3 regions of the Pseudoalteromonas sp. NZS71 genome follow, and region 2 is predicted to be linked to each of the others. Evidence: predicted binding sites of a transcription regulator. Region 2 holds the regulator's gene; each other region holds the start of a gene.
What was found. Region 2 encodes LexA, which represses DNA repair genes until DNA is damaged. Its sites were predicted from a motif close to TACTGTATNNNNATACAGTA; they were not measured.
Positions count from the first base shown of each region.

Region 1: the regulator LexA is predicted to act here: its motif matches at 1,860-1,879, upstream of I6E85_RS02165 (YebG family protein).
Region 3: the regulator LexA is predicted to act here: its motif matches at 1,600-1,619, upstream of I6E85_RS16265 (SulA-like leucine-rich domain-containing protein).

Region 1 covers NZ_JADYWS010000002.1:229,664-232,952, forward strand. Annotated here, with positions in the region: gene putP (sodium/proline symporter PutP) at 1-1,216, shown strand, start outside; gene I6E85_RS02165 (YebG family protein) at 1,491-1,808, opposite strand; gene I6E85_RS02170 (helix-hairpin-helix domain-containing protein) at 2,122-2,418, shown strand; gene I6E85_RS02175 (DUF6170 family protein) at 2,443-2,745, opposite strand; gene dsbB (disulfide bond formation protein DsbB) at 2,747-3,265, opposite strand.
Region 2 covers NZ_JADYWS010000040.1:11,411-14,699, reverse strand. Annotated here, with positions in the region: gene I6E85_RS19250 (hypothetical protein) at 125-505, shown strand; gene I6E85_RS19245 (PaaI family thioesterase) at 506-946, opposite strand; gene lexA (transcriptional repressor LexA) at 1,114-1,731, shown strand; gene coxB (cytochrome c oxidase subunit II) at 2,216-3,289, shown strand, end outside.
Region 3 covers NZ_JADYWS010000026.1:67,014-70,302, reverse strand. Annotated here, with positions in the region: gene I6E85_RS16275 (diguanylate cyclase) at 1-550, shown strand, start outside; gene I6E85_RS16270 (YchJ family protein) at 625-1,104, opposite strand; gene I6E85_RS16265 (SulA-like leucine-rich domain-containing protein) at 1,143-1,577, opposite strand; gene I6E85_RS16260 (tetratricopeptide repeat protein) at 1,876-2,340, opposite strand; gene I6E85_RS16255 (NCS2 family permease) at 2,459-3,289, shown strand, end outside.

The sequences.
Region 1 (3,289 bases), on a different contig from region 2:
TTACCTGTTAGTTGCACCTAGATTACGTGTGTACACTGAAAAAGCAAATGACTCTATAACAATCCCAGATTACTTCTCAAATCGCTTCAATGATAAGTCAAACTTATTACGTGTTGTATCAGCTGTTGTGATTATAGTCTTCTTTACTCTTTACACGTCATCTGGTGTTGTAGCCGGCGGAAAATTGTTTGAAAGCTCATTTGGTTTAAGTTATGAAGTGGGTTTATACATTACAACGGGTGTCGTTGTTTTATACACTTTGTTTGGTGGTTTTTTAGCGGTTAGCTTAACTGATTTCGTGCAAGGTTGTATTATGTTCATCGCGCTGATTCTAGTGCCTACCGTTGCATACTCTTTACTTGAACAACCTCTAGAATCTACTTTACATAGTGTAAATCCAGATATGCTTAACTGGATTGGAGCAGGCTCTGCATTAGGTATTATTTCTGCAATGGCATGGGGTTTAGGTTATTTTGGTCAACCACATATCATCGTTCGTTTTATGTCGGTACGTAGTGTTAAGGATATGCCTAAAGCTCGCCGTATTGGTATGACATGGATGATTGTTGCTGCCCTTGGTGCTGTTGGTACTGGTATATTTGGTGCTGCTTATACTTATGAGAATAATATTGTAGTTGAAGATCCTGAAACGATTTTCCTAATTCTTTCTGAGTTATTGTTCCATCCACTTATTGCTGGCTTTTTACTAGCTGCAATTTTGGCTGCTATCATGAGTACTATCTCATCGCAATTGCTAGTAAGCTCAAGTTCATTGACTGAAGATTTATATAAAACATTTTTACGTAAAGATGCTAGCGACTTTGAATTAGTTACTGTTGGTCGAATTAGCGTTGCATTTGTTGCCCTGTTTGCAATTTATTTAGCGTACGATAGAGATAGCTCTATTTTAGACCTAGTAAGTAATGCATGGGCAGGCTTTGGTGCTGCTTTTGGACCTCTTGTATTGTTTAGCCTTTATTGGAAACGTATGAATTTTGCTGGCGCCTTATCTGGTATGTTAGTAGGTGCGTTTACAGTGCTTGTTTGGATTTATGGTCCGTTTACTATTAATGGTGAAAGTTTAAGTAGCTTTATGTATGAAATAGTACCTGGCTTTATTTTAGCGAGTATCGCAATTGTTGTTGTTAGCTTAGTAACAAAAGAGCCAGAGCAAAACATCACTGCTTTATTTGATGAAGTAGAAAAAGAGCTTTAAATAGCAATTACTATTCATTTTAAAATGAGTAGTAAGTAATACCAATCCGCGATAATACTTAATCATTTTGCGGTGCTAAACGTGTTGCTACCGGCGTTAAAAAATTATCATTTAGAACAACTAAATATCAATTTTTTGCCTAGCTATCAACACGTTTTTCCACCCTCAAAATAGATCACTTAATTAAGCGAATTGGTATAATAAAAAAGGGAGCAACTAAGTTGCTCCCTTTTTTATTTAGTTTGTCCCGTCCGAGGAGAGGGCAATCTACGAGTTAACTTGCTTTTTTATCGTTGTTATCTTCAATTGACGCAACGTTATCTGACTTTTTACTTTTTGCTGGCGCTTTGGTAACAACTGGATCTTTGCCGCCCTTTAATATGGTCATAAAGTCATCTTTGCTTTTCGCTATTTCTAAAGCAAGTGATTCAATTTGTTGCTCACTAAGCGGTACGTCTACCTTTTCTAGCATTAGCTCAAGTGATTCTGCTATATCGAGCATCTTGTCATAAGCATCAGCTTCTTTTTTGGTAGTAAACGTCATACGCTCGACTCCGTTTCGTTCTACAACATATTTAACAACAACAGCCATGATTTCTCCTGCAAAATTGCTTGGCACCGTGGTTTGTAAAAACCATTAGATTACTGTTTTTATGTACAGTAATGGTTTGGGCGTAAATTTGCAAGCGCGAAGTATTAATTTTTAGGTGTCTTAAATTTGACAAAAAACGGTAACTTTACTTTAGTTAAGCAATCACTTGTTGTACCAGCTGCATTTTCAGGATTTCGGATCATAGTGATAATGCGTTTAGGTACACTTTAAATGATGAGCTTTTCAGTTCCTTACTTTTTGGTTTTCCTGAGCAACATTCAAAATTAAGAAAAGAAGAATAGGGACAAGTTTGATGAAAACGTTAAAAAATTTATTCATAATAAGCTTATTATGCTTACTACCTGCAACTACCGTATATGCACAACTATCGGAAGTAACTAAGCAAATGCCTCAAGTTGAGACAATTAGTATAAATAATGCTGATGCAGAGATGCTTGCTAAGCTACCAGGTATAGGTAAGAAAAAAGCGCAGGCAATTGTGGATTACCGTGAAGAAAACGGCGAATTTAAAAGCGTTAGTGATTTATCGCAAGTTAAAGGAATTGGTAAAAAACTATTAGCCAAATTAGAGGGGAAAATTTCACTTTAATAGCAGTAGATAACAATCAGGGCGCTATGCGCCCTGATTAAATTGTTTTAATGCATCGCTTAAGTGTTTTTTAGCAAAGTTGATTTCAATAGGTGTTGTTAAAAGTGGGTAGCAAAGTCCGCCGAGTATCAAAAACGGGATTAATATCCAACCTTTAAATACCGTGAATATTAAAAATAGTGGACTTAGTAATATTAATTTAATAATACGCAGTAACACTTTATCAGTTGGCGATAACATACTTAAAGAAAGTGCTATTACGTCTTGGCGCTTGCGTACTTTTAGATGTTTAAGCTCATCTAATTGGCTTGAAAAAAATGTAAACATATCAAATCGACTTTTTAATTAATAAACGGCCAATAACTATAATAAATAGTGTTAGTGAGAAAATCCCAAATATAATTTCCATCCAAGCAGGCATGCTCAAACCAACAAACTGCCAATCTATATTTCCACAATCCCCGGTCGCCTGAAAAAAGCTAGGTATCCATTCATGTAGCGGCATAAACGATGGGAAGTTTGGTTCAAACTCACAGCTAAATGCAAAGGGGTCTGTGGTGGTTTGCATATCAATATGCTCGCGAGCAATTAAATATCCCCAAACACTCGATACACCCCAAATTACATACGCTAATATACGAACTGCTTTGCTCTGTGGTTTAGTCGAACCTACGATTCCTGCGCCTAATAGACCCAGTACGGCTGTACGTTGATATATGCACATTATGCAAGGCGCCAATCCCATTTGGTATTGAAAGAAAAGGGCGGTCACTTCAAGTAAAAAAACGATAGCTGTAAATAAAAGCCACGGGGTACGTTGGGTGGGTAATTGCGCAAGCCAGTTCATAAAAATTCCGCGTTTAAATAAGAC
Region 2 (3,289 bases):
TAAAAAATACTTAAAAGCTGCGAAATATCCATATAAAGTGGTTAATAGAGCATAGTTGATTTGGTATAACGGTAAAACTGCGTTAAAGTTTGCAATGAAATTATTAGAGGATAAATACGAAACGATGTCGGAAATTCAATTTTTAAATGTAGATCTTGAGCTTGAATCAAAGCAAGATATTAGTTTGCTAGTGGCGGACTTGAAAAAAGTCGCGACGATTTTACATTATGACAAAGACGAATACCGTCAACTAGCGCGTATTGAAGCTACAGGTGAGGTGAGCACACCTGATAAAGCCATAAACCATATATGTGAGCTTATTGAATCGTGTTCGCGTAACGCGCTAAAGCAATGGTTAAGCTGTTCACGTAGAACGTTTGATATTGGTTTTGAATCAGGGACTTCTCCTAAGTGCTTTAATCAAGCCTTAGATGCAGATACATTATTGCGTATATCTGCGATTGGTGCGGGTATGGAAATTACCATTTACCCAATCGAAAAGTAACTATCTTCGCTCTACGACTGCTGCGGTCATTTTTGATACGCAGCACAGCTCATTGCGGCTATTTGTAATTTTTATTTCCCATACTGAACTACGTTTACCAATATGAAACGCTCTTGCCGTTGCTGTTAAAGTGCCGTTGCGAGATGCTTTTAAATGACTTGCGCTAATCTCCTGCCCTACACAGTAAAATTTAGTAAAATCGACAACAAAGTTAGCGGCATAGCTGGCAACTGTTTCGGCAAGTACAACGTTAGCACCGCCGTGAACCATCCCCATTGGGTTATGATGCTCAGGAATTGCCGGCATTGTGGCAACCAGATAATCATCGCCAATTTCTGTGACTTCTATCCCCATAGTTTTCATTAATGTTCCTTGGCCATTAATGCCTTGTTCTAACTGCTTGCACAGCTCTAAGGTGATGGGCTGGTACCAAATACTCATAATGTCTCCTTTGCATTTTTAATCATTTATAAACTTAGCTTTAGTTATATCCCTAAAATGTACACAAGTGAAATTACTTTAGCTATTTTAAGGCTTAATTTAAATTTGCGATTTTTATTTAACTGTATATACTCACAGTTAAATGTACTGTATGGAAAACCAGTTGTATGCGACCATTAACGAACCGCCAAGCTCAAATACTCGAACTAATTAAAGTTTTTATTAAAGACACTGGTATGCCTCCTACACGTGCTGAAATAGCGCAAACATTAGGTTTTAAAAGTGCCAATGCTGCTGAAGAACATTTAAAAGCACTTGCTAAAAAAGGCGCAATTAAAATGAAACCAGGTGCAAGCCGTGGTATTCAGTTAATTGAAGAAGAAGAGCCAGAACAATTAGGTTTACCGCTTATAGGGCGTGTTGCTGCTGGTTCACCTATTTTGGCGCAAGAGCACGTTGAAAGTCACTGCAAAATCGATCCATTAATGTTTAAACCGGCTGCAGATTTTTTACTACGCGTTAACGGTATGAGCATGAAAGATATTGGTATTATGGATGGTGATTTACTTGCTGTACATCGTACTCAAACCGCTGAAAACGGGCAAGTTGTTGTTGCCCGCCTAGACGAAGACGTAACTGTAAAACGTCTTGAGAAAGCGGGTCGTAAAGTATTACTTCATGCTGAAAACGACGATTTTGAATCTATTGAAGTAGATCTTGAGAATGAGTCTTTTAATATTGAAGGCTTAGCCGTTGGCGTTATAAGAAACGCTGATTGGATGTGACTTTAAAAATAGCTTTTAAACAAGCAGTTTTATAAATGCGTACTAATTAGTACGCATTTTTGTTTTAAAATTTGTACTAAAAAATAGGGCGTAAACAGCCCACTGACTATTTAAGCTGTAAACTTTTTTGCACTTATATTTTCCTCCTCCGAATGCGTTAAACCCCTTTGTTTTGCTCATATCTTGAACTTCCTGTTGCCCAGTTGATTACCGATTTTTTATTAATTATTCAATATCACCTGATTGTTTTTTATACTAAAACTTGCTTGTTGTTCGTTTTTTAGCTAATTGTTAATGTGCTGAGCTAATAATAACTCACAGCTTTTTAGTTTTGAGAACACACAATATACACAAACTCGTTGTTGGCGCAGCAAAACCAATCAATATTAAATAAGATTGGCTAAAAAAATAAAAATAACGAATTGGCGTTTAAGCCGTATGCCTCTTCGCTTTGCATTCGCAATAGCATCAAAGGAGCCGTCACATGGGTAAACTGACCTCTACCTTGTGGCTTATATTATGTGTTTTTTCGCACCCAGTTTTGGCTAACAGCCAATACAATATGCGCAAAGGCGTAACCGATATAAGCAATAATGTATATCAGCTGCACATGACCATATTTATAATATGTTGTGTGATTGGGGTGATAGTGTTCGCAATTATGTTTTGGGCACTTATTCATCACCGCAAATCTAAAGGGGCTGTACCTGCCCAATTTCACGAAAGCACTAAAGTAGAAATACTTTGGACTGCAATCCCGTTTGTTATTTTAATTGCTATGGCAGTACCAGCCACTAAAACCCTAATTGCAATGGAAGATGCCAGCAAAGCTGATCTCACTATTAAAATTACAGGCTCGCAATGGAAATGGCATTATGAATATATGGGTGAAGATGTAGAGTTCTACTCTATTTTATCTACCCCGCAAGATGAAATCGCGAACCTTGCAGATAAAAATCCTAACTACTTACTTGAGGTTGATAAGCCTCTTGTACTGCCAATAAATCAAAAAGTACGATTTTTAATGACTTCTGACGATGTTATTCACTCTTGGTGGGTACCTGATTTTGCAGTTAAAAAAGATGCGAATCCCGGCTTTATAAACGAAACATGGACGAACATAAACGAAGAAGGTACTTACCGAGGCCAATGTGCTGAGTTGTGTGGTAAAGATCATGGCTTTATGCCTGTTGTGGTGGTCGCTAAATCTGAGGCTGATTTTAAAACGTGGCTTGCAGATGCAAAGCAAGCTAAACAAAAAGCAGCATTAGCAGATGCCGCATTACTTGATAAAACCCTCCCAAAAGAAGAATTAATGACTTTAGGCGAACAAGTATATATGGCCAATTGTGCTGCATGTCATCAGCCTACTGGCATGGGGTTACCGGGTGTATTTCCTGCACTTAAAGGCAGCCCTATAGTGCTTGGCGATATAAAAGATCACATTGATGTAGTTATCCATGGGCGACCCGGTACGGCAATGCAAGCATTTGCCAAACAGTTATCTATAAAGCAATTAGCAGCGGTTATTACTTATAAACGTAATGTGTGGGGTAAT
Region 3 (3,289 bases), on a different contig from region 2:
ATTTAGAAGAGTTCGTGCGCATATAACGTTAAAATTACAACATGACTTACTCAATCAAAAAGTATTTCTAGATGATTTAACAAAGGTATTCAATCGTCGTTATTTTGATGCGCATTTTTCTAAAATGGAACGAAGCGCCTTACGAGAAAAAGTCGACTACGCACTATTACTCATCGATATAGACTACTTTAAGCAATACAACGATCTTTATGGTCATGTGCAAGGCGATACGGTTTTAAACCTTGTTGCACAAACTATTACTAATAGTTTGCAAAGGCCAACCGATTTTGTTGCGCGTTACGGCGGCGAAGAGTTTGTAGTTGTTCTACCGCATACAAGCACTGAAGGTGCAATTTGTGTTGCTGATAAAATTAAACAAAATGTGGTCGATTTAGGAATATTACACAGATATTCAGAATATGACTTTGTGACTATTAGTATTGGCGGTGCAACCCTACAACCGTACGTAAATAACAAAAACACCTTGCAGATCGCAGATGAAAAAATGTATGAGTCCAATATGCAAGGCCGTAACCAAGTGTGTTTTTAAGTTTAGCTAGCTAATAAATCACTTTGCCACTTAAAAACACCTTGTAGGTGATAAATATTAAATAAGATTATTTATTACACGCTATGACATTTTTTGTACTTTTTATTGCTACCACATGGGCAGTCATCATTTCTGCCCACTTTAATATCTTCAACAGGATATATAGTGCCATCTAAATAACGCCATTGAGTGTTTTCTTTAATAAACTGCGATTTTTCGTGAAGCTCACAAAATAAGTTTTGATAAAAATATTGGGCTTTAAATTCTACAGTACCGGTATCGCCATCATGGCTTGACCCAATTACATCAAGATTTATAAATCGACAGCTGTTAGCAAAATCATTGATTTCTTTAACCGGATTTTCAGCTTGTTTTTCTTTTGCGTAGGTTTGATAAACATATTCTGCATTTTTAATAACATAAGCGCTGAATCGTGAGCGCATAAGTTGTTCAGGAGAATCAGCCTGTTTAACAGATAAGTGAAGCGGCTCGCAGCAATCGGCATAATTGTGCCCACTGCTGCAAAAACATAATGTGGTATTGAGTGAAGTCATAATAATAATACAAAGTCTAAAACATTAGTTTAACAAGCTTATTGGGCGAGTGATATCTCTGTTGTTTGAGACTTTTTAGTAAAACAGTATAGTTTTGTATTCGTTTTACTTAAATCGAACGATAGATTCGTAAGTAGTTGGTTATTAACTATATCGGTCCAGGTAATTACCGCTGCAAAGTTTCCGTTATGTAATGCAGAATTTAATACATACTCTAAATTTACTAGGTGCTTTTGTCTAATAACAAGTAATTTACTTGTATCAATAGAGCATGAGTCAAGTAAAGCTTTGCTAGGTACGTGATCTGGAGCAATTAGTAACGTCCATGCATTAGAGCTATTGTATTGGTGTAATACTTTTAAAAGCTCAAAGGTCGCTGAAATTTCATCTTCAATTTGAATCAAATTCACGCAATCGCTTTGCTCATCTTGTTGGTAACTTTTAACTGTTCTTACGGTAATAGGCTGTAACATAATTTCACTCACTGGGTTTTTATACAGTATTTATATACAGTAGTTTATACAGTGCTTTCGTGCAAGCCTTTTATGCTATTTATTTGTACAGTTATTCAGCTTTTGATCATTGTTTTTATTTTTTTGATTTATAATTCTTTATTAATCAGCTTGTTATGGAATTATTTTTGAGAAGGTATTCTAAAAATAAATTTTTGAGCAGTGTCTTCATTTTGGGGTTTTATACTGTATAGGATTATCTTTGTAACCATATACAGTATTTTTTTACACTGCATACAGTACTTCTATCATGGTTAGCTTATGTGTTTTCACTCGTGCGAGGGATCATATGAGAAAACTGGAGTTGGTGGATTTGTTCGTACAAACTTGCCGCATAACATTGAGCATCTTTAAATCGCTTAGTTTCGATATGTTTGCGTATATCTGTAACCGCTGCAGTGGCAGGGGCGTACCCTTGGCTACTTGCTAAGCTTAACCAAGCTACAGCATGAAATACACTTTGTGGCACGCCTTCACCTTTCACAAAGAATAAACCTAAATAAAACTGTGCTCTATGGTTTCCCGCCATTGCAGCAAGCCGCATCCATTTTGCAGCCAATGGAGCTTGATTATTTTTTAAATAATATAGGGCTTTATTTAACGTACTTTGCTCATCTTTTTTATTATCAACGGGCACAGAGGTATTTTCGGGTTGAGTAACAAAACCTAAAATATTATCTAGCTGTTGCTCTAAGTCTTGCTCACAAGGTGTTGTTTTAAGCATATTGGTTCATTTATTATTTTAACTACTCTAACAGTTTAGTATATAGCAAGGTAAAATGTCCTGTAAAAGATAATTTTTATGTTAAAATCTCGCCACTTTTTACTATCACAAGTTTATTATGTTCGAAGCCTTATTTAAACTGAGCGAAAATAATTCAACAGTTAAACGCGAATGCGTTGCTGGCCTAACTACCTTTATAACTATGGTATACATTGTATTTGTAAACCCGGCTATGCTCGCAGAGGCTGGGATGGATCAAGGGGCTGCATTTGTAGCGACATGTATAGCAGCTGCGATAGGCTGTTTTATAATGGGTTTATGGGCTAACTATCCATTAGCATTAGCGCCTGGTATGGGACTAAATGCCTTTTTTACGTATGGTGTCGTATTAGGAATGGGTTATACCTGGCAAGCCGCGTTAGGGGCTGTATTTATGTCGGGTTGTATATTTTTGTTTTTAAGCTTATTTAAAGTCAGAGAGTGGATTATTAATGCCATACCTCTGGTGCTCAAGCGAGCAATCGCAACGGGTATAGGTGCTTTTTTAGCATTAATTGCCCTTAAAAATGCAGGCATTATCGTCTCAAGCCCGGCAACATTAGTGCAGTTGGGCGACATTACTTCTCCAGGACCGTTATTGGCTATATTAAGCTTTTTTGTAATTGCAGCGCTTTTATATCGCGATTTTAAAAGTGGCGTACTTATTAGTATCTTATTAGTGACTGGCATTGCTTTAAGTTTGGGGCTTGTTGAATATCACGGTGTTATGGCTATGCCACCATCAATAATGCCTACTTTTATGCAGCTAGATTTTGCAGCCGCTTTTGATATATCAATGATGAGTGTTATTTTTGCTTTCTTGTTTGTCGATCTTTTTGATACTTCGGGTACATTAGTTGCGGTAACTCAAAAAGCAGGTTTAGCTGATGAAAAAGGTAACATGCCTCGT